DNA from 2 places in the Stenotrophomonas sp. 80084_Sma genome. Region 1 is predicted to be linked to the other one. Evidence: riboswitches for the same ligand, from Rfam matches in the RefSeq annotation. Region 1 holds a riboswitch; the other holds the start of a gene.
What was found. Region 1 has a riboswitch for thiamine pyrophosphate ahead of thiC (phosphomethylpyrimidine synthase ThiC). Riboswitches for the same ligand answer to the same signal wherever they lie in the genome.
Positions count from the first base shown of each region.

Region 2: another riboswitch for thiamine pyrophosphate. It lies ahead of ACZK3W_RS00680 (TonB-dependent receptor); the one in region 1 lies ahead of thiC (phosphomethylpyrimidine synthase ThiC).

Region 1 is NZ_CM151177.1:3,950,958-3,962,296, forward strand. Features, by position in the region: gene ACZK3W_RS18220 (helix-turn-helix transcriptional regulator) at 1-37, opposite strand, end outside; gene ACZK3W_RS18225 (winged helix-turn-helix domain-containing protein) at 153-2,477, opposite strand; gene ACZK3W_RS18230 (ion channel) at 2,738-3,409, opposite strand; gene thiC (phosphomethylpyrimidine synthase ThiC) at 3,547-5,391, opposite strand; TPP riboswitch at 5,474-5,575, opposite strand; gene ACZK3W_RS18240 (BCCT family transporter) at 5,821-7,398, shown strand; one part of gene ACZK3W_RS18245 (IS3-like element ISStma2 family transposase) at 7,556-8,460, opposite strand; one part of gene ACZK3W_RS18245 (IS3-like element ISStma2 family transposase) at 8,460-8,907, opposite strand; gene ggt (gamma-glutamyltransferase) at 9,388-11,181, opposite strand.
Region 2 is NZ_CM151177.1:153,432-164,770, forward strand. Features, by position in the region: gene ACZK3W_RS00665 (Dyp-type peroxidase) at 1-687, shown strand, start outside; gene ACZK3W_RS00670 (hypothetical protein) at 772-1,188, shown strand; gene pnuC (nicotinamide riboside transporter PnuC) at 1,825-2,394, opposite strand; gene ACZK3W_RS00680 (TonB-dependent receptor) at 2,403-4,592, opposite strand; TPP riboswitch at 4,661-4,756, opposite strand; gene ACZK3W_RS00685 (phosphotransferase enzyme family protein) at 4,800-5,924, opposite strand; gene ACZK3W_RS00690 (glycine zipper 2TM domain-containing protein) at 6,050-6,457, opposite strand; gene ACZK3W_RS00695 (XVIPCD domain-containing protein) at 6,704-8,695, opposite strand; gene ACZK3W_RS00700 (hypothetical protein) at 8,807-9,577, opposite strand; gene ACZK3W_RS00705 (response regulator) at 9,956-10,594, opposite strand; gene ACZK3W_RS00710 (ATP-binding protein) at 10,669-11,339, shown strand, end outside.

The DNA.
Region 1 (11,339 bases):
CGGTTTGGCCGCGATCGGCCAGCGAGAGTTGACGCATGGGGGCACCACGGATTTGCCTAGTACAGGCCTCCGTTTTGCCAAATCAGGCGGCACCACGTCAGGAAAGTCAGACGAGATCGCCACGAATTCGCGGCGAGGTCGCCACGAAGAAATTACGAAGGCCCATTTCCGTTGAACAACAACAACTTGGAGAACGCCGGAAGCAGCGTCGGCGAGCGCTCGGGCAAACGCATCACACCGATGTCGGCACCGTCGCTGACCGCCATTGCCACGAACAGGGTGCGCCCATCGGCGCCGGCACTCAGCCCGTTGCCGGCACTGAGGCGTTCCGCATCCAGGCAGCGTTCCGGTTCCTCGCGCCCGGCCTGGATCAGCACCAGTGTCGTACCGCAGCGGGTGGACGTACCGAGATAGCCGATCGCACTGTTGCCGGCCACGGTCCAGGCCCGGTACCGCCACCGGCTGGGCTGGTCATCGCTGATCTGCTGCACGCTGCCTGGCGCCAGCGCCGCATCCACCGACCACAGGCCACCTGCCGCCAGGCGGGTGAACAGCACTCGCCCGCTGCTGCGATCGAACCGCGCCTGAGAGACGCCCTCGATGCTGGCAAGGCGGCGCCAAGGCTGCACGCTTCGATCAAACAGGCTCAGCCGCGTCTGTTGCTGGTCATCGCGCTCGACTACCAGCAGCTGGTCCGGGTTTGCGCCGTACAGTGCCTGCAGCGGCTGCTCCGACGGTACCGGCAACGGCTGGACGCGTTCGTCACGCGGTGCGATCTCATAGACCACCGTGCGTCCGTGTTCGTCGCGCCCGACCACCAGCAACCGCCGGCTGTCGGCCGACCAGTCCGGTGCCTGACGTGCCTCAGGCCGCAATCCTTCGATAGGCCGCAGCGAATCGGGGCGCTCCATGTCCGCCCACCACAGCGCGAAGCTGCCTGAACGATCGGACGTGAACACCAGTTGGCGTCCATCCGGCGCCGCCATCGGCTGCCCATCCCGGCCGCTGGACGCAAACAGACGCTGCGGGGGTGAACCGCCCTCCATCGGCACCTTGAAGATGCCGAACTGCGCGCGGCGGTGAACGAAGGCCAGCATGCCCGCGCGGCGCGCCGTCGCCGGCCATTGTGCGTCGTCGAGCCCGGCGTCGCGCAGCGTGCGGCTCTCGACGTCCAGGTAATACAGGCGCACCTCACTGTCGACACGGCGTCCAAACACGATCGTCCGGCCATCACGCAACCAGGCCCAGCCACGCAGTTCAGCGGCCTCGTTGGTCAGCTGCTCGGGCGTGCCACCTGCGGCCGGCATGCGCCACAGGTCGCCCAGCTGCGGATTGCGCACGAATACCAGCCACTTGCCATCAGGCGAGTAGCGCGGCGCATAGTCGAAGTCATCCTCGGCGACACCGTAGTCCAGCGCCCCCCATTGGCCACTGGCCAGATCAAGCTTGCGGATGCCGCGATGGGCATAGCGCCCCACCATGCTGCCGAACACCAGGCCACGGCCGTCCGGCGTCCAGTCGAAACTGAGCAGCTCGGTGCCATCGCACCGTGTGGCCTGGCGTAGGGCACCACCGGTCGCGCTGGCGATCAGCACCTGGCAACCGCCGTTGTTGCTGAACCGCGCGAAGGCGATCTCGCGCCCATCCGGCGACCAGCTCGGGAAGCGATCGACCGAGCCGGCCGGCGGAGCCAGCAGCTGCCGCGCAGGCGCGTTGCCGGAGGTCTGCACCTTGATCGCGCCACCGCCCTGCCCGTCTTCGTTGGCGCCCTCATAGGCCACCAATGAACCATCGGGTGAAAGCGTGGGATAGGTTTCAAAGCCGCTGGTCGCGGTGATCAACCGATAGGGACGCTGCGGGCTGCCGATCACGCGCGTGCCGTTCTCCACGGCCGCGTCCACAGCTGAACTGCTGGCCGGTGCCCGCCGCAGCAGCAGCGCGGTCAGCACCACCACCGTGGCCAGCATCAGCACGCCCAGCACCAGCAGTACGCGCCGGCGGACGTGGCGCCAGCGGCGGCGCGATGCCTGCACGTGTGGCGGCATCATCTCGGCGATGGCCATCGCCGGTTGCATGTCCACGATTTCGTCATCGGCTCCCGCGGGCGGCGCCGGCTCGACATCGTCCAGTACCTGCACCGGCACCAGCAGGCGATAGCCGGTCTTGGCGATGGTCTCGATATAGGCCTGGCCGTTGTCGTCATCGTTGCTGAACGCCTTGCGCAGCTGGGTGACGGCCTGGGTAAGCACATCATTGGTCGGCAGCGTGTCCGGCCAGACTTCCGCGAACAGTTCATCGCGGGTGACAACACGCCCCGGCTGGCGCAGCAGCACACGCAGCACGCCCAGCGCCTTCGGCGTCAGCCGACGCGGGCGACGCGCACCGACGACCTCGACTTCGCGCGAGGACAGAGTGACAGTGCACTCTCCTATCCGGATCCGATCGAATCCGGGGGGCTGGTTTTCACTGCTGTTCATTTTCCGCTACACAGTAGAGACAGGTCCGGGGCAGCGTTTGCCTTCGATACCCTCCCGTCCTGGGAACAGCAAAAAGCCAGACTCCGCACAAAGCATCGGCGCATACCGCAAAAACAATGAAGCGGGCGAATACTAGCCTATGCGGGTTACCTCGCCTATCGCGTGGTCGACATCCAGGCTCTCTCTCGCCGACGCATTCACATAATTTGCTGCACCATTCGCGCCCTGCGGGGCGCGAAATTTTTATCTGGCGTTCATTTTCACATGCGCCGCAGCATGGTCAATCCAACCAGTCGCGAAACCACCAAAGCTACGTACATCACGCCTGAAAACTGCTCCAGCATGACCAAGGCGCGCGCCTGCGGATGCAGTGGCACAACGTCGCTCAAGCCAACACCCGAGAGCAAACTGAAGCTCAGATAAAGAAGCTCCATCCAGGTGCGCTGCGCGCCACCACCGGTGCCCTGGAAACTGCCCGGATACCATTGCTGGCACACGGCGAAAGCAAACGCGAAGGCCCACGCCAGCAACGTGAATGTCGCACCTGCTGCGAACAGTTCATCGCGGGTGACTTTATGGTCCTGGAGCATGTAGGCGATGAGCGCACCGGCCGTATAGAAGTACAGCAGGCTTTCCAGCAGCTGCGCGGTGGTCAGCAGCGCACTGCGATCCAGCAGTGCGCCGGCCAGCGAGAACACCACCGAAGGAATGGCCAGCAGCAGTGCCAGCCAGGTGCCCAGCGGACTGCGCTGGACCACCCACAGCGCCAGGCCGAGTACCGCCATGCCGAACATGCCCAGTGCCGCACGGCCGCCGGCGGTGTCATCAAGTGCGGGATACAGCAGCACCGCGATCAACTGGGCACCCAGCAGCCAGGCCGAAGGATGGCGGCGGGCAATGGCCAGCCAGCGGGTGGTGATGGCAACGGGCATGGCGTCCTTCCCCAGGGTGATGGGCGGAGGATAGCCGGGAGCGACGTGATGAGCGGTAGTGCCGGCCACTGGCCGGCACTCTCCCGGTCCCACGCACGACGGAATGCCGGCCAGCGGCCGGCACTACCCGTTACACGTCAGCCCTGGTGATAGACCTCGGCGCCGGCCGCGCGAAACTCTTCCGACTTCTCCTTCATGCCGGCCTCGGCGTAGTCGCGCACGTCCTGGGTGATCTTCATCGAGCAGAAGTGCGGGCCGCACATCGAGCAGAAGTGCGCCAGCTTGTGCGCATCCTTCGGCAGCGTCTCATCATGGAATTCCTTGGCCTTCTCCGGGTCCAGCCCGAGATGGAACTGGTCTTCCCAGCGGAACTCGAAGCGTGCCTTGCTCAGCGCGTTGTCGCGCACCTGTGCGCCGGGGTGTCCCTTGGCCAGGTCGGCCGCATGCGCGGCGATGCGGTAGGCCATGATGCCGTCGCGTACGTCCTGGCGGTTGGGCAGGCCGAGGTGCTCCTTCGGCGTCACGTAGCACAGCATCGCCGTACCGAACCAACCGATCATCGCCGCACCGATCGCGCTGGTGATGTGGTCGTAGCCCGGTGCGATGTCGGTGGTCAGCGGCCCCAGCGTATAGAACGGCGCTTCGCCGCATTCGCGCAGCTGCTTGTCCATGTTCTCCTTGATCAGCTGCATCGGCACGTGGCCGGGGCCTTCGATCATGGTCTGCACGTCGTGCTTCCAGGCGATCTTCGTCAGTTCGCCCAGCGTCTCCAGCTCACCGAACTGCGCAGCGTCGTTGGCATCGGCGATGCAGCCCGGGCGCAGGCCGTCACCCAGCGAGAAGGTCACGTCATAGGCCTTCATGATTTCGCAGATGTCTTCGAAATGCGTGTAGAGGAAGTTCTCCTTGTGGTGTGCCAGGCACCACTTGGCCATGATCGAGCCACCGCGGCTGACGATGCCGGTGACCCGCTTGGCGGTGAGCGGAACATAGCGCAGCAGCACGCCAGCGTGGATGGTGAAGTAATCCACGCCCTGCTCGGCCTGTTCGATCAGCGTGTCACGGAAAATTTCCCAGGTGAGCGCCTCGGCGCGGCCGTCGACCTTCTCCAGCGCCTGGTAGATCGGCACGGTACCGATCGCCACCGGCGAGTTGCGGATGATCCACTCGCGGGTCTCATGGATGTGCTTGCCAGTGGACAGGTCCATCACCGTGTCACCGCCCCAGCGGATCGCCCACACCAGCTTCTCCACCTCCTCGGCAATGCCCGAGGAAACAGCGCTGTTGCCGATGTTGGCGTTGATCTTGGTCAGGAAATTGCGGCCGATGATCATCGGCTCGCTTTCCGGATGGTTGATGTTGTTGGGCAGCACCGCACGGCCGCGGGCGATTTCGTCGCGCACGAACTCCGGGGTGATGATCTTCTGGATCGAAGCGCCGAACGCCTCGCCCGGGTGCTGCTGCAGCAGCCCGGCATCGCGGATCGCGTCCAGCCGCTGGTTCTCGCGGATGGCGACGAATTCCATTTCCGGCGTGATGATGCCGCGGCGCGCGTAGTGCATCTGGGTGACGTTGGCACCTGCACGCGCACGGCGAGGCAGGCTGCGCGCGGGGAAGCGCACCGCATCGAGCTTCGGGTCATGCTCGCGATCGCGACCGAACGAAGAGCTCAGTCCTTCCAGCCGCTCGGTATCACCGCGTTCTTCCACCCAGCCGCGACGCAGTGCCGGCAAACCAGCGGACAGATCGATGCGCACCTCCGGATCGGTGTACGGGCCCGACGTGTCGTAAACGGTCACCGGTGCATTCTCTTCGCCGCCGAACAAGGTCGGCGTGCGGGTCAGCGCGATCTCGCGCATCGGCACCTGCAGATCCGGGCGTGAACCGGGCACGTGGATCTTGCGCGAGCCGGGAATGGGCCGGGTCACGGATTCGGAGAGTTGCTGGGCCTGTTGCTGCAGGGCGGAGAGCTGTGCGTTCATCGGGCATCGTCCAGGAAGGTCAGGGACGAAGCGGCGGCGCACTGCTGCCGCGCCCGGACGGTCCTTGGGCGGAGTCCGGGCATGGCTGCACTACAAAGCTTCCCTACGCCGGTATGAGCCGGATCAGGTTCCAAGGGACTGTCTCAACCGTGGCCACATGGCCGCGGTACCCCCGCTTCTTGGTGTGCATTAGAGCATAGAACGCACTGCAGCTCCTGGCTGTTCCATCCACGCACGGCGTGGATCCGCTGTTTCTGTATTAACAGAACCGTGACATCGCATTCAGTAACGTGCACACGCATCGTGCCGCTGCGGCCGGTGTTTCCCCGCCGCCTTCGCGGCCCCTGCCCGGTCTGTGCTGCATGTCGCCGGCCCCTCGCAGCAAGCTCTGCTCGCTCCCCTCAATCCCTTGATCGGAGAAGCTCCTTCATGGTGTTTCGCGTTTCCATCGCACTGGTTCTGCTTCTGGTGCTGCTTGCCGGTGTTGCACCCGGCCCCTTCAATACCGTGGTGCAGTCGGTACTGGCCGATGTCATCCGCAGTGTCGGCTGGCTCTATCTTCTGGTCGTGTTCCTGGCACTGACGTTCCTGATGTATCTGGCATTCGGTCGCTTCGGCAACCTGCGCATCGGCGGTGAAGATGCCGAGCCGGAGTTCTCGCGCGCCAGCTGGATGTCGATGCTGTTCGCCGCCGGCATGGGCATCGGCCTGGTGTTCTGGGGCGCCGCCGAGCCGATTTCCCACTTCACCAAGCCTCCGGAAGGCCTCGCACCGCAGAGCATGGACGCGGCGCGGGCTTCGATGCGCTATGCATTCTTCCACTGGGGCCTGCACCCGTGGGCGATCTACGCGCTGATCGGCCTGGCCATGGCCTGGTTCCAGTTCAACCGCAATGGCCGTGGACTGGTCAGTGACATGCTGCAACCGATCATCGGCCGGCACCATCGCGGCTGGATCGGACGCGTGGTCAACATCGCCGCGGTTGTTGCCACTGCCATTGGCGTGGCCACCACGCTGGGCTTCGGCACCATCCAGATCGCTGCCGGCATGGAACGCGTGTTCGGCCTGCACGCGGGTGTGCCACTGCAGCTGACCATCATCGCCATCGCGTTCGTGCTGTACATGGCCTCCACCGCCAGCGGTGTCGAGCGCGGGGTGAAGTGGCTGTCCAACTTCAACCTTGCGCTGGCCGCGCTTCTTGCGGCCACCGTACTGGTGCTGGGTCCGACCGGATTCATCTTCGATACGTTCACCACCACACTGGGGTCGTACCTCAACCAGCTGGTGACGATGAGCCTGCGCATGTCGCCGTTCTCGGGCAGCACATGGGTGGCGGACTGGACCATCTTCTACTGGGCGTGGTGGATTTCCTGGGCCCCGTTCGTCGGCTCGTTCATCGCGCGCATCTCGCGTGGGCGCAGCGTCCGCGAGTTCGTCATCGGCGTCGTGCTGGCACCCACGGTGCTGGGCTTCTTCTGGTTCGCGGTGTTTGGTGGTACTGCGCTGTGGGCGCAGATCTTCGGCCACGCCGACCTGGTGCAGGCGCTGGGCAATGGCTATGAAACGGTGCTGTTCACCCTGTTTGACAGCATGCCGCTGCCCTTGCTGCTTTCCTGCATCGCACTGGTGCTGCTGATGATCTTCTTCGTGACATCAGCCGATTCGGCGGTGCTGGTACTGGCCAGCATGTCCACTGACGAGGCAGGCGATCCGCCGTTGAAGCGCAAGCTGGCCTGGGGCATCGCGGTGGCGCTGATTGCAGCGGCGTTGCTGCTGGCCGGTGGCCTGGATGCACTGCAGGGCATGATCACGATTGCGGCGTTGCCATTCGCGCTGCTGATGGTGCTGGTGATGGTGTCGCTGTACCGGGTGCTGGACCAGGAGTACACGCGCGAGCGGCGGCAGGCGCAGCGCCAGCGGCACATGATCGATGCGTGGATCGCGCGCGAGATGGCGGCGCAGGAGGAGACCCAGGCGGAGGCGGCGCGCGCGCACGATCAGGATTGAGTGGGTTTTGCAGCCTGCGGCTGCACCGCTCTTTCAAGCAAGTGCAAATTCAAAAGCCAGGGCAGCTCTGGGTTTCTGCTGGTTGGGCGGGGCGGTGTGGGTAGGCAGGACACGCCGTAAACCCGTCCATGAAGTGACCCCCGAGACTTGGACGGGGTCAGGCGGCCGATTGGGCCTGCTCCCGGTACTTTATCGGGCTCAGACCTTTCAGTTTCAGTTTGATGCGCTCTTCGTTGTAGTACTGGATGTATTCCACCAGCCCAGCCTCCAGACTCTCGAGGCTGTCAAAGCTGTTCAGGTAGAAGAACTCCGACTTCAGCGTTCCAAAGAAGCTCTCCATCGCCGCATTGTCCAGGCAGTTGCCGCGCCGGGACATGCTTTGCTTCAACGAGTGCTTTTCCAGCATATGCCGGTAGTTTTCATGCTGGTACTGCCAGCCCTGGTCGGAGTGGATCATCGGGCGCTCATCCGGGGAAAGCTTCTTGATGGCCTCCTCCAGCATTTGACCCACCAGATCAAATACGGGCCGACGCTTGATCTGATAAGCCACGATTTCGCCGTTGTAGAGGTCCATGATCGGCGACAGGTACAGCTTCATGCCCTGCACCTTGAACTCGGTCACGTCAGTCACCCACTTCTGGTTGGGCCGCTCGGCATGGAACTGGCGATTGAGGTCATTGCCAACCACAACATTGGCCGCCCCCTTGAAGGCCTGGTAGCGCTTCACACGCACCCGCGATTTCAGTCCCATCTCCCCCATCAGGCGCTGAACCCGCTTGTGATTGGTCCGATGACCCTGATTGGCTAATTCCAGCGTCACCGTGCGATAGCCATAGCGCCCTTGGCTTTGATCGTAGATTGCACGGATGCGCTCGCACAGGGCTGCCTCATCCTGATCCGGATGGGCCAGGACATGGTTCTGGTAATAGAACGTACTGCGTGACAGCTCAGCTGCTTCGAGCAGAAGCGACAGCGTATGAACCTGCCTCAATCCTTGGACGGCTTGCGCTTTGCGTCCTGCGCCGCCTGCTCTTCCCGGATCAAGGCATCGAGTTTTTTTAGGTAGTCGGTCTCCGCACGCAGATAGGCGACTTCCTTGAGCAGCTCATCGCGGCTCATATCCTCAGGTGGCTTGGACGAACGGGTCTTTTTCATCGGCTTTCGGGGCGGCGGCGGAGGGGGTGCCAACGCTTGGGCACCGCCTTGAGCATACAGGCGCCGCCATCGCCCCACCGCGCCGGCATCGCCAATTTGAAAGTAGGTGGTGGCCTCCCGCCCGGACAAGCCGTCCTGGCTCATCTTCTCCAGGACAGCCAGTTTGAACGGGAGGTCATAGGACCGGGCCTGGCGATGAAATCCCCGCCTACCATGCAGCCGATAGGTCGCCACCCAGCGCCTGACCGTGGAGAACTCCAGGCCGTGGCGACGGGCAATGGCTTTGACCGATGTGGAGGTCTTGCAGGCCTCTTTGGCGACCTGCAGTTTGAAACGCGCGTCGTATTTGTTCATGTATCCCTCGGGGTTGGATCTGGTGTCCAACTCCCGGGGGTCACTTCACCCTGGGGGCTCGATGGCGCCATCCATGGCGCCAACGGTCCTGCCTACCCACACCGCCCCACCCCCGACAGGTTACGTGTGACGGTTGGTCCATCCACGCCATGCGTGGATGAGGTGTATCGGAAAACAAGAAGGGGTCGGATCCGTTTTCCTGTGGAAAACGGATCCGACCCCAACCCACAGCACGCGGCTGTTGCCGTTGCCTTTGTTCTTGATCTTCTTTTTTCTTTTCCTGCGGTGATGGCCACGGAAACTGTCAGGGGCCGGGCGGGTGGGCTGGGCGGGGGTGTCCGCGGCATGGATGCCGCGGCCAAGCCTCCAGGGACGGATTCACGGCGTCCCCCGACCAGCCCACCCGCCCGGCCCAATCACATGATCCCGCTTCCACGAACCATCACCGCGGAGGGGGCTGCGCCCGGTGGCCGGGAAACCTCAATACCCCGCCGCCTGCCCATCCTTTCGACTCTCAGACGCACCGTAGTAAACGCCGGATTCCGGATCACGCATGATCGCCTGATACCCACCATACGGACCGTCGGCGAACACGATGCGATGCCCCTTGCGCATCAACGCACGCACCGTTTCATACGGGAAGCCGGTTTCCAGATTCACTTCACCACCGTCGGTCATCGCCGTGGCCTGACCTGTCGGTTCAGTCGAGCCCTCGTGCTGGATGCGCGGCGCATCACCGGCTTCCTGCAGGTTCATCCCGAAATCCACCAGGTTCATCACGATCTGCGCGTGGCCCTGCGGCTGCATCGCGCCGCCCATCACGCCGAAGCTGGCATACGGCTTGCCGCCCTTGGTGATGAACGCCGGGATGATGGTCTGGAATGGACGCTTGCCCGGCGCGTAGCCGTTGGGATGGTTCTTCTGCAGCACGAACATCTCGCCACGGTCCTGCAGAATGAAACCCAGACCGGGCGGTGCCATGCCGCTGCCCATGCCACGGTAGTTGGACTGGATCAGCGACACCATCATGCCGTCGGCGTCGGCCACGGTCATGTAGATCGTGTCGCCCTCCTCCAGCTGCTTCGGCGTGCCCGGCTGCACTTCCTTCAGCGCCTTGTCCATCGAGATCAGCGCGCGGCGCTGTGCGGCGTAGTCCTTGGAAATCAGCTTCTGCACCGGCGCCGGCTGGAACGCCATGTCGGCATAGAAGCGCGCGCGGTCGGCGAAGGCCAGCTTCTTCGCTTCCACGAACAGGTGCACATGCTCGGGTGAACCGAAGGGAATCTTCGAGAAGTCGTAGCCTTCCAGCACGTTGAGGATCTGCAGCGCGGCAATGCCCTGGCTGTTCGGCGGCAGCTCCCACACGTCGTAGCCACGGTAGTTGCTGCTGACCGGTTCGACCCACTCACCGTGGTGGTCAGCCATGTCCTGGTAGCTCAGGTAGCCACCGTTGGCCTTGAAATAGTCGCCGATGGTGCGGGCGATATCGCCCTTGTAGAAGGCATCACGGCCGCCGTCGGCGATCTTCTGCAGCGTACTGGCCAGATTCGGGCTCTTCCACATCTCACCCTTGCGCGGGGCGTGGCCGTTGATCGTGAACTGTTCCTTGAAGCCCGGGTACTGCGACAGCTTGGGCACCGAGCGGTCCCAGTAATAGGCGATCACCTCGGCCACCGGGTGACCCTCGCGGGCGTAACGGATGGCCGGTGCCAGGTTGTCCGCCATCGGCTTGCGGCCGAAGCGGTCGTGCAGTGCGAACCAGCCGTCGACAGCGCCCGGTACCGACACCGGCAGTGGACCGGTGGCCGGGATGTCCTTCAGGCCACGGCGCTGGAACTCGGCCAGGGTGAGCGACTTCGGCGAGCGGCCCGAGCCGTTGTAGCCGTAGAGCTTCTGCGTCTTCGGGTCCCAGACGATGGCGAACAGGTCGCCGCCGATGCCGTTGCCGGTGGGCTCCATCAGGCCGAGCGCGGCGTTGGCGGCAATCGCCGCGTCCACCGCCGAGCCACCGCCCTTCATCACGTCCAGCGCGATCTGGGTGGCCAGCGGCTGTGAAGTGGCAGCCATCGCATGCGGGGCGATCACCTCCGAACGCGTGGCAAAGGTGTGGCCGGTGATGCGGTCGGCGGCAGAAGACAGTGCGGGCACAGCGGCCAGTAGAGCAGCGGCCAGCAGGGAACGGGCAAGGCGTCGGGACACGGTCGGGTTCCGATGGAAGGGTGGTCCCTCGATCTTCGCCGCTGCGGCCTTCACGCGGTATCGGGCAGAGGTCATGGACGTTGATCCTGGGATGGGGTGCGGAAGCTCCGCACCCGCCAAGGCGAAAATCCGCCGGATTCCGCGCAAAAGCCGGCCTGAAAGGAGTGAATTGGGGTTCACCGAAACACTTTCAGCGGCAACCATCCTTGTGCCGCAAGCGATTGCGCTGGATG
Region 2 (11,339 bases), 990 kb from region 1:
CGCGAGATCAAGGGCGCGACTCACACCGCGGTGTCCACGCCGGGTGACCTGCTGTACCACATCCGTGCGCGCACCATGGACCTGATCGTGGCATTCGAGCGCAACCTGCTGATGGCGTTCGGCGATGCGGTGGAAACGGTCGATGATGTGGCCGGCTTCCGTTATTTCGATGGCCGTGACCTGCTCGACTTCGTCGACGGCACCGCCAATCCGGAAGGGCTGTCGTTGCCGGAAGCCACCATCGTGGGCGATGAAGATCCGGAGCATGCCGGTGGCAGCTACGTCGTGGTGCAGAAGTACCTGCACAATCTTGATGCCTGGCGCGCGCAGAAGACCGAGGCGCAGGAAGCGATCATCGGCCGCACCAAGCACGACAACATCGAGCTGGACGATGCACCGGCCGATGCACAGAAATCGCACAAGACCCTGTGCACCATCGAGGACGCCGACGGCGAGCACGAGATCCTGCGTGACAACATGCCGTTCGCCAACCCGGGCCGTGGCGAATACGGCACCTACTTCATCGGCTATACCCGCCGCCTGTGGGTGATCGAGAAGATGCTCGAGCGCATGTTCATCGGCAATCCTGCGCCGCTGCATGACCGCATCCTCGACTTCTCCACCGCCACCACCGGCGTGACCTTCTTCGCGCCCTCGCGCAAGGTGCTGGCCGACCTGGGCGATTGATCGCGCCGGCCAGCGCCGCCCGCCATCTGCCTGTCATCTACCGCGCCGACCATCAGACGTTGGATGAGAGCGCAGGGGCGGGCGATGGCGATGGCAAGGAACACAACCGGCGCACGCCGCTGGTGGCGGCCGCTGGCCGCGTTGTTCGGTGCGCTCGCACTTGGTAGTGCCAGCGTTTCCGCGCAGGAGGCTCCCGCACACTGGATGGCCTATGCCGCCGCCGTGGGTGGCCAGCTGCAGCAGCGCCTGCAGCAGGAGCAGGACCCGCAGGCGCAGCGCGTGCTGGAATGGATGCAGGCACACCCGGATACGCCGACGCCGTTGTCGGTGAGCGTGTGGATCGCGGCGGATGGCCGCATTTCGAAACTCGAATTCGACAGCCTGGGCGACGCCCAGGTCGACGCCGACCTGCGCGCGACCCTGCAGGCCGCGCCGTTGCAGGCAGCCCCACCGGCCGACATGCGTCAGCCGCTGCGGCTGGGCCTGCTGCTTACCCAGTAGATTCACGCCATGCGTGGATGCGCCTGGTAGATGCCGACCTTGGTCGGCACGCGCACGCCAACCAAGGTTGGCGACTACCGGTAGGCCCCTAGCCACGCATGGCGTGGCTCTACTGATCTTGCGGGTGCAGTAGATCCACGCCCTGCGTGGATGTGTTGGGTAGATGCCGACCTTGGTCGGCAGGCGTGCGCCAACCAAGGTTGGCGACTACCGGTAGCCCCAAGCCACGCATGGCGTGGCTCTACTGATCTTGCGGGTGCAGTAGATTCAGGCCCTGCGTGGATGTGTTGGGTAGATGCCGACCTTGGTCGGCAGGCGTGCGCCAACCAAGGTTGGCGACTACCGGTAGGCTCCCAGCCACGCATGGCGTGGCTCTACTGATCTTGCGGGTGCAGTAGATTCAGGCCCTGCGTGGATGTGTTGGGTAGATGCCGACCTTGGTCGGCAGGCGTGCGCCAACCAAGGTTGGCGACTACCGGTAGCCCCAAGCCACGCATGGCGTGGCTCTACTGATCTTGCGGGTGCAGTAGATTCAGGCCCTGCGTGGATGTGTTGGGTAGATGCCGACCTTGGTCGGCACGCGCGCCAACCAAGGTTGGTGACTACCGGTAAGCCCCGGCCACGCATGGCGTGGCGCTACTGCGTTGCCACCTGCGGTTCACGCGCGGCTGCGCTCCATGCGCGCAGGCCGAACACGGCCAGGCCGAGGAAGAACACGTACAGCGCGGCGGTCACGTGCAGCGACTTGAACAGGTACGCGCCCACGTACACCACGTCCACCGCGATCCACACCCACCAGCAGGCCACGTGGCGGCGCGCCTGCCACCACTGGCCCACCAGGCTCAGCGCGGTCAGCATCGCGTCCAGCCACGGCAGCGCGGCATCGGTGAAGGTGTGCATGGCCGCACCCAGCGCCACGCCACCACACAGGCCGATGGCCAGGTCGCGCAGCAGCTTGCCGCGTGCCAGTGGCACGATGCGGACGCTGCCCTCGTCGGAGGCGTGCTGCCGCCAGTTGAGCCAGCCATAGATCAGGAAACCACCGAAGGCGACCTGTAGCAGCGTGTCCGAATACAGCTTGGCCTCGGCGAAGACCAGCCCGTACAGCGTCACCGACAGCAGGCCGACCGGCCACGCCACCAGCCGGCGCTTGGCCATCAGCCATACGCCAAGGATGCTGCACAGCGCGGCGGTCCACTCGAGCATGACGCCGCTCACAGTGCGAACGTCACCGACAGGCGGGCCTGTCGCGGTGCGCCGGGGAACAGGTAGTAGTCACCGCCACTGCTGCCGGTATCGCGCCAGTAGAAGCGGTTGAACACGTTGTCCACCGACAGGTTCCAGGTCACCGCACGCTCGTGCAGGCGATGCTGGAAGCGCAGACCGGCATCGAACACCGAGTAGTCCGGTGCGCGTACACCACCGTCGGCGCGTGCCACGTTGGCACCGGCATAGCGCCAGCCGCCGGTCACATCCAGGCCCTGCACGAACGGGAGCGCATAGGCCACGTGCACGCTGGCGCGCACCTTTGGCACATTCACCAACTGATGGCCTTCATAGGCCGGGGTGCCGGTGTCGCGCGCGCGCGCCTGCAGCACGCTGGCGCTGGCCACGATCTGCAGCGCGTCTGTCAGCTGCCCGTTGGCAGTCAGCTCCAGGCCGGTGTGGGTCTGCGTGCCTTCCTCGACGAAGGTGTAGCCGACGTCGCTGCTGTCCGGCTTGGCGTACTGGTACGGCTGCGAGATGCGGAACACGGCTGCGCCCAGCGTCAGCGCCTCGACCGGCACGTACTTCACGCCCACTTCCAGCTGGCGCGACTGCACCGATGGCAGGAAGGTGTCGGCATTGCTGGTCCAGAATGGCGCTTCCTGGCCCAGCGAGATGCCGCGCACATAGCTGGCATAGGCATTGAGCTGATCGGTGGCCTTCCACACCACGGCGGTCTGCGGCAGGAAACGCGACAGGCGGCTGTGCCGCTGCGGGGTACCACGCTTGTCGTAGGCACGCTCGTCCAGGCGCACGAAGCGGCCGCCGGCCAGCCACTGCCAGTCATCACCGAAGCTCATCCGGTCCAGCGCGAAGAACGCGGTCTGGCGGCTGTCCAGGCGTCGTGCGGACGGCCCTGGCATCTTCGGCGACGGCTCGAACACCGGCACCTGCGCGTCGTGAATGTTGCTGGTGCCGACGTACTCGTTGACGCTCGGGCGCTTGTCCACGGTGCGGCGGAAGTAATCGGCACCGATGGTCAGCTGGTGGCCGACGCTGCCGGTCTCGAAGCGGCCACGCAGCTCGGCACGGGCCTGCTGGTTGCGGCGGGTGTCGTCCGGGCTGCGGTAGTCGTACACGTCGTAATCGCCATTGGGCGCGAAGTAGTTGCCCGGTACGCTGCCATCGGCGCATTGCGTGGCGTAGTAGCAGCCGTAGGCGAAGGCGACGTTGTCATCGATCACCGAGCGGCTGTGGCCGACCGAGACGCGCGACTGCCAGGCATCGTTGAAGTCGTAGGTGTGCAGGGCGGTGATGTTGGTGCTGGCGATATCCACCGGCCGCTGCCACGGCTGGTAGCCGAGCAGGAATTCGCGATCCACGCCGTGCGGCAGCTCACGCGCGCCCAGCAGTTGGTAGCCGGACACCGAACGCTGCGAGCTGGTCTGGTAGTTGGCATCCACTTCCAGCTTGCCGCGTTCGCCAATCAGCCAGTCGGCGGCCAGCGAGTAGAAGTTGCGACGGCCATCGGCGTGCTCGACGTAGGAATTGCTGGAATCCCATGCGGCATTCAGGCGCAGGCCGAAACGCGGGGTGATCCAGTGGCCGACATCGACGGCGACGTAGCGCGAGCCTTCCGAGTCGGTACCGAGCGTGGCGGTGCGCACTTCGGCCGGGCGCTTGCCGATGTAGTTGATGATGCCGCCGGGCGCCATCACGCCTGCGGCCAGGCCGGCTTCACCCTTGAGGATCTCCACCGACTGCACGTTCTCCAGCGCAAGGCGCTGTTCGCCGGCGATGGACAGGCCGTTGAAGCGGTAGCCGGTGGCGGCGTCCAGCGCGAAACCGCGGATGGCGATGTTCTGGTAGTAGCCCACCGGCGCATACGCATCGCCCAGCGAGGCATCGTTGCTGGCCAGCTCGGACAGCGAACGCACCTGCCGGCGGTCGAGATAGTCGCGCTCGAGCACGTTCACCGATGCCGGCGTGTCCTTCCAGGAACCACCACCGAAGGCGTTCACGCGCGAGGTATCGGCCTTGGGTTTGCCGGCCTGCACGCGCACTGCCGCCAGTTCGGTGGGCGAGCGCTCGGCGCCGGTGGCAGCCGCATCGGTGGCAGCGTCGGCCTCGCTGGCATGCAGCGGCAAGGCGGCGCAGAGGGCGAGGGAGAGCAGGGTGGGGCGCAGGCAGCGGTTCATTCGGTTCGTCTTCGGACAACAAGGGAGACGAAGCGACGGCGCGCAGGTGCACCGCCATGACGGGGGTGTGGCTGCGGCTCAAAGCTCCCTACGCCGGTGCAAACCGGATCAGGTTCCAAGGGACTCTCTCAGCCTGGCAGATCCAGGCACCCCCGCTTCAGGTGACCATTTCACTACAAATGGTACGGATTTGCGAGCCGGTGCCCTTCAGGCTGCCGCGTGCAGCGCCTGCAGCAGTGCCTGCCCCGGCGCGCCGTGGAACCACGCCGGGTGCCCCAGCATGAAGGGCTGCCAGGCCACATCCGCGTTCGCGGTCGAGCCGGTGACGCCTTCGAAGTACTCCACTTCGGACAGTGCGAAGTCGAAATGGACCATCGGCAGCAGGTCGGCCAGCAGGTGCACGCGTGCCGCCGACAGCGGCAGCACCTCGCGGTAGCCGTCGAGCAACGCCAGTGCGATGTCGATGCGCACCGCCTCCATGCCGCGCTCCAGTTCCAGCCACGCCACTGCGTTGCGCTCGATCGCGGTGGCGAGGTCAAACAGTGCGCTGGTGGGCGAAGCCAGGCCGAAATCCAGCACGGTGCTGACCTGCCCGTCGCGCCACAGCAGGTTGGAGACATGCCAGTCGTTGTGCGCCCACAGCCGTGGCTCGTCGCGCAGGCGTTCGGCCAGGCCGGCATGCCACGGCAGCACGTCGCGGCGAAGCTGGGTTTCCCATGGAATGCGCGCGAGGTAGCGGGCCAGCCCCGGTCGTGTGGGCAGTTCGGCTTTGATCGCGGCGATGGGATCGTCGGCGCGGATCAGATCGTCGCGCGCCACCAGCAGATGGGTACTGCGCTGTGGCGCGTGATAGCTGGCGGCGGCACGGTGCAGCCGGGCCAGCATGCGGCCGGCTTCGCGGGCCTGCGCGACATCGGTCAGCAACGACCACGACACGGCATCGCGGTACAGGTCCTCGCCCACGCCCACGGCATGCAGTTCGAAGGTCCATTCGCCGTGCTCTACTGCGGTGTGGCCATCGGTTGCCGCCAGCACCTGCACCACCGGTACGCCGGCGGCAGCGAGATGGGCGATGAAGTGGTGTTCTTCTTCCAGGCAGGCGGCGCTGCGAACGCTGTGGTGGTGGCGCTTGATGAACACCGGTCCGCGCGTGCCATTGACGATGGCGGCGGCCGACAACGGTCGAGGACTGTGCCAGTGCGGCTGGCTGCCCGCATCCAGCTGCGGAAAGCGCTGGCGCAGCCACGCGAGGTCTGCGGTGCTGATCGGCGGCCAGTCGGCAGCGACCTCGTCGTTGTTGAGGCCCTGCACCCGGTGGGAAGAAGAAGTCATGCCGCAGCCCCAATGGGGAAAGTCACATCCAAGGGTGCGCATTCAACGCCATGGCCGCCCGCAACGCAAACGGGCGGGTCATCGACCCGCCCGTCCGTGCATCGGCATGGGGGATGCCGCGCTGCTTACCAGCCGCGATGGCGGCCGCGGTCGTGGTAGTAGCGGTTGTCGTAGTAGCGCTCGCGCTGCCAGCGACGGTCGTCACCGCGGTCGTAGTAGCCGCTGCGGTAGTAGCCACGGTCGTATCGGCGATCGTAGCGGTTGTCGTAACGGCGATTGTCGTAGTAACGACGGTCGCGGCGGTCGGAAGTGGTCAGGTTGCCGATCGCGCCGCCGGCCACGGCACCGCCGACAGTGGCAGCGGGATCACCGTTGGAGAGCAGGTTGCCGGCCACGCCACCGACCACGGCGCCGACCAGGGTGCGCTTGTCCTTCCTCGACATCGCGCTGGCATCGCTGACCACGGCCACACCGGCCACCAGTGCCAGAGCCATCGCCAGACCGCGGAAGCTGAGTGCGGAAGTACTGAGCATGTTCGTTCTCCTGTGAGGTGCATGCCACGCTGGGCAGGGAGGGCGCGGGGCGCCCCGGCTGCCGTGATGTCCACGCTGGCGTTCCAACATTGCCGGAACATTGCCTGGTCCACCGTGCGGCTTGCGCATTCATCTAGCGGCAGGCGGCATGAAGCAAGGCTGAAAGCGGCCCCGGCCGCTCAGCTGGCAGAAAGGGAAAGGGCCACGCGAACGTGGCCCTCCCTTCTCTCCCAAGGCGCCGCGGGCCTAGACGCCCATCGCCTTCTGCGCCTGCCGGGCCTGCTCCTGCTGCGTCTCCTGCTGCTGGTGCAGCACGTTCGGCGCGCCCTGCACGGCACCGCTGCTGAGTGCCAGGCTCTGCTCGCTGGCCGTACGGGTCTCCACCGCCGCGCGAATGGCGGCCGGGTCGCCGATGGTGCCCTGCACGGCGAACAGGCGCTCACCGTTCGGGCTGGGCACCACCGAGTCGATGCGCTGCAGGCCGGCGGCATGCGCCTCCTTGGTCAAAGCCGCAGCAGCGCTTTCCAGCGTGTGGCGGTCCTTGAAGGTCCCGGCCGGCAGCAGTTCCAGACCCTTGCTGGCCTGGATGAACAACGGATTGCGCGGGTGCCGCTCGTCGTTCAGCAACGGCCGTTCGCGTGCGTCCTTGATTGCCTCCAGGGTCTTCGCCCCGACAATGCCGTCGACCACCAGGCCGTTGTCCTTCTGCAGCTGGCGCACTGCCGCGTCGGTGTTGCGGCCGAAGCGGCCATCTTCGACCAGCGGCTTGCCGTCGGCGCCGACGTAGCCCAGGTGGCCCAGCTGCTCCTGCACCTTGCGCACGCCCTCGCTGTGTGCGCCCTGCTTGTAGAGTTCGGCGTGCGGCGTGGCAGCGGCCTTGTGCTCGGCCGCGGGCCTGCCCTGAGTCTGTTCGTGCGACTGGGTGCGGTTCTCCAGCAGATCGCGCGCCTTGGACAGCGGGTCGGAGGCGTACAGCTTCCAGTTCGGGTGGTCCTTCACCTGCTTGAGGTAGTCCTCGACCGGCATGGTGTGCACGCCCTTGCTGCCGGTGGACTGGCTGATCAGCAGCTTGTCGGTGTTGGGGTCGCGCACCACCATCACGATGTGGTCGATGCCGTTCCAGTGCTCATGGCGGGTCCTGGCCGTATCCAGGCCGATGATCATGCCTTCCTTCAGCGCATCGGGCTTCAGGATCGCGTCGCGGTCCAGCAGCACGCCGGACTGGTCGAACGCCTTGCGCACGATCCCACCGGAACCGAGGTTGCCCAGGTCGATGCGATCAGCCTTGCTGAACACCGCGTGCCCGGCCTTCTGGTTGATCTCGTCCATGGTCCGGTTCTGCAGCGTGCCGACCCAGCCGGAACAGTCGATGTAACCCTGCTCCACGTTCTTGCCGGTCTTGCCCGGTACGTACAGTGCGTGGCCCGGAATGTTGATGGCGTACTTGACGTCGTCGTACTTCACGCCGGCCTCGTAGGCGGCCTGCAGTTCAATGCCTGGCTTCGGTGTGGCAGCTGCCGTTGCGGTTGCCGCCAGCGTGGCTGCACCCGCCGCCACGGCTGCGCTGGCCTGCGCAGGTGCTGCCGGGGTCTGGCCCTGGCCCTGCACTACCGCCTGCGGTTCGATGTTCTTTTCCGGAATGCTGATCGCTGCGTACTTGTGGATGTAATAGTTGGAGAACGTCCGCGCCAGGTCGCCGTCGTTCATCCCGCGCATCTCGGCCAGGGTGTGGCCGGTCAGCGCCTTCGCGTCGGAGCCGATCTGGTTCAGCACGTTGCGGCGCATGTTGATCTCGTCGCCGTGGCTGTTGCGGACCACACCGAAGGTGCCGGTGGCAATGGCAGTCTGCACCGAGCCGTAGCCGGCGCTGCCCTGCTGGTGGGCCAGGTACAGGTCCAGCCCGGTGGGCGTGTTGCCCCCGGACAGGTACGGGTTGCCGGTGCGCTCGTTGCGGCGCGCCATCGAGTCCAGGTTGTCCTGGTACATCTGCGCGGCCGCTTCGGTGTTGCGGGTGGGGTCGAACTCGTGGCCGGTCAGGTGGTACTGGCGCGCGGAGCCGGGCACGAACTGGAACAGGCCCTTGGCGCCGGATGAGGTGTTGTGGGCGCGCTCGTTGAAGGTGCCACCGGTCTCGATGTGCGCGAAGCGCATGAAGTCATCCACGGGGATGCCCTTCTGCCTGGCGACCTGCTCGACGATGTCCAGGACTTCCTTTCTGCTGTAGTCATGCTGTGCCATGACGTTTTCCTCGGGGTTGATGGAGCGGCGGATGCCGCGAATCGCCAACCGGACTCATCCGTGAGTCAAGAACATGTCGGTCAACAGGTAACCCGCGCGTGGCGGGTGCGATCAGGGCGCGACGTACTGCTGGGTCGCGCTGTCGAAGGTGTAGTGCACGGCGTCGTCGGCACCCAGTGCGCGGGTCTTGCCGGGGCCTTCGATGGTGGTGCCCTTGAAGGTCACGGTCAGTCGCGGCAGGCCGTTGCCGTCGGCAGCGAAGACCAGTTCGCCATCGCTGTCGGTGCAGGGCATCACGTTGCCGTCGTCGCAGGCGGCGCTGTTGTCCTCACCCGTGCGCACTGAACCGACATAGCGCCAGACCTTGCTGTCCACGTCGTCTTCGCTGCGCCTGGGGTTGAACAGCAGCAGCGCATAGCCGGTGCTGCTGATGCCGCGGTCGAAGCTGCTGGTCGGCACCGCCAGCAGCAGGCGACCATCGGCCGTGCGATGTTCAAGCGGCTTGCGCCGGGTATCGACATCGTCGGCCTTGTCGTACGCGCCCAGTGCGCCGATGGTCCATTCCTGGCCACGGAACTTCCATGGCTTCCTGGCGTCGGTGCCGGCCAGCACGAAGGTGGCCTCGGCAAGGTTGGCGCGGTCATCCGGACCGGCCGGCGTCTGCTCGCCCGGCTTGCCGTAGTGCTCGCGGGTATCCCAGGAGAAACCCGTGTAGTACGTGGTGCCATCGAGAGTGAAGGTGTGGCCGAACCAGAAGGTCGCCACGCTGCCGTTCTGGACCTCATAGGAGGTCGCGCCATCGCCGTCCACCTGGTAGGTGAAATACATCACGGTCGGCGCGTCGGGCGGGGTGGCGGCGGCATCGGGGGTGGGGGTCTGCATCGGGGCAACATCCTGTCGGGGCGCATTGGCAGCCTGCGCAGGGGCGCCGGGCTGGGAGGACGAGGGGGCCGGATCGGCGGCGCTGCAGGCGGCAGCGGAAAGAGAGACGAGCAGGCACGCCGCGAATGCGCGCAGAGGCCGCAACGGCAGGGTCCAACATAGCTTGGGGGGATGATGCATGCGCCTCTCCATGGTCAGCGTTGCCGGGCCAGACGGCCGGCAGGAAACCGCGCCACGTCCACCAGGAACGGGAGCGAGGACATGAGCCGGTCGATTCCTTCGACCTCGCATTGAGAACTCATGCCGGACCATCTTGGCACAGATCGGCGGCCGGTCAAAGAGGGCGGTGGCAGCTGACCTTCTTGTGTGATCTGGCTCTCAGATCTTGCCGTCGCGCAGGTAATCGAACAGCTCGGCGTCGCCCTTGAGGCCCAGTTTGAGCATGGCGTCACCCTTCTGCCGGCTGATGGTGCTGACGCTCTTGTGCAGCTGCAGCGAGATTTCCTTCACGGTCATGCCGGTGCCCAGCAGCCGCAGCACCTCCACCTCGCGTGGCGACAGTGGCTTGCCGTCGCCCTCGCGCATGCGCCAGCTGCCAGCGGCCTCGACCCGCTCGCGCAGGCTGCGGCTGATGTAGGGCTGGCCCCGGTAGACCGCCTGGATGGCCTGTGGCAGTTCGTCCATCGACGAACTCTTGTCGACCAGGCCGAGCACGCCGCTGTCGAGCACCATGCGCAGGATCGCCAGGTTGTTGGAGACACTGAGCATCAGCACCGGCAGGTCGGGATGACGGCGGCGGATCATGCCGATCATGGCGAAGCCGTCGGCCTGGGGACTGCCCGGCATGGAGTAGTCGGTTACCAGCAGGTCACAGGGTTGGCTGCCGAGCAGGGCCATCAGCGCCTGCGCGCTGTCGGCTTCGCCGACCACGCGGCCCACCCCGCTCGATTCGATGACGGCACGGGTACCGATACGGACCACCGGGTGGTCGTCTGCGATGATGATGCGCAAGCTCATGCTCTAGTATGGCCACCGGGCACGCCGGACCGCGACCATCGCGGTTCCTGGCAGATTCTAGGAGATCAACGCCGATGCGTAGCTGGGCTGTTCGCGGGCTGGTCCTGCTGCTGGCCGTGCTGGTGCTGCCTGCGGCGCTGGCACAGGCGGTGCCTGGGCTTTTGCCGCTCAGCCCGCTGCAGCGCGAGTACCTTGCCGCGCATCCGAGCATCGTCGTGGGCCAGTATGACAGTGGCTGGCCGCCGTTCGAGTCCCTCCGTGATGGCCAGCAGGTCGGCCTGGGCCCGGATTATCTGTCGCTTCTCGCCCGTCAGCTGGGCGTGAAGGTGGAGGCACGGCGCTATCCCGACTGGACATCCGTGCTGGATGCGGCATGTCGTGGCGAGATCGATGTAGTGATGAATGTCGGTCTCAGTGCCGACCGCACCCGCTGCATGGTCTATACCGCCGCCTATGGCGAGGCACCGCTGGCCCTGGTGGGACGCCCGGATGACCTGCGTGCCTCCGACATCCCCGACCTGGATGGACTGCGGGTGGTGATCGAGCAGGACTTCCTGACCGGCCCGCAGGTGCGGGCGCGCTTTCCCCGGGCACGACAGCTTGTCGCAAACAGCTCGTTGGCGGCGCTGGAGATGGTCAGAGACGACAAGGCAGACGTTTACATCGGCAATGCCTACGTGGCCACCGAACTGATCGCACGCGAGGACCTGCAGGGGGTCGTGCTGCTGCGCCCCAGCGATCTGCC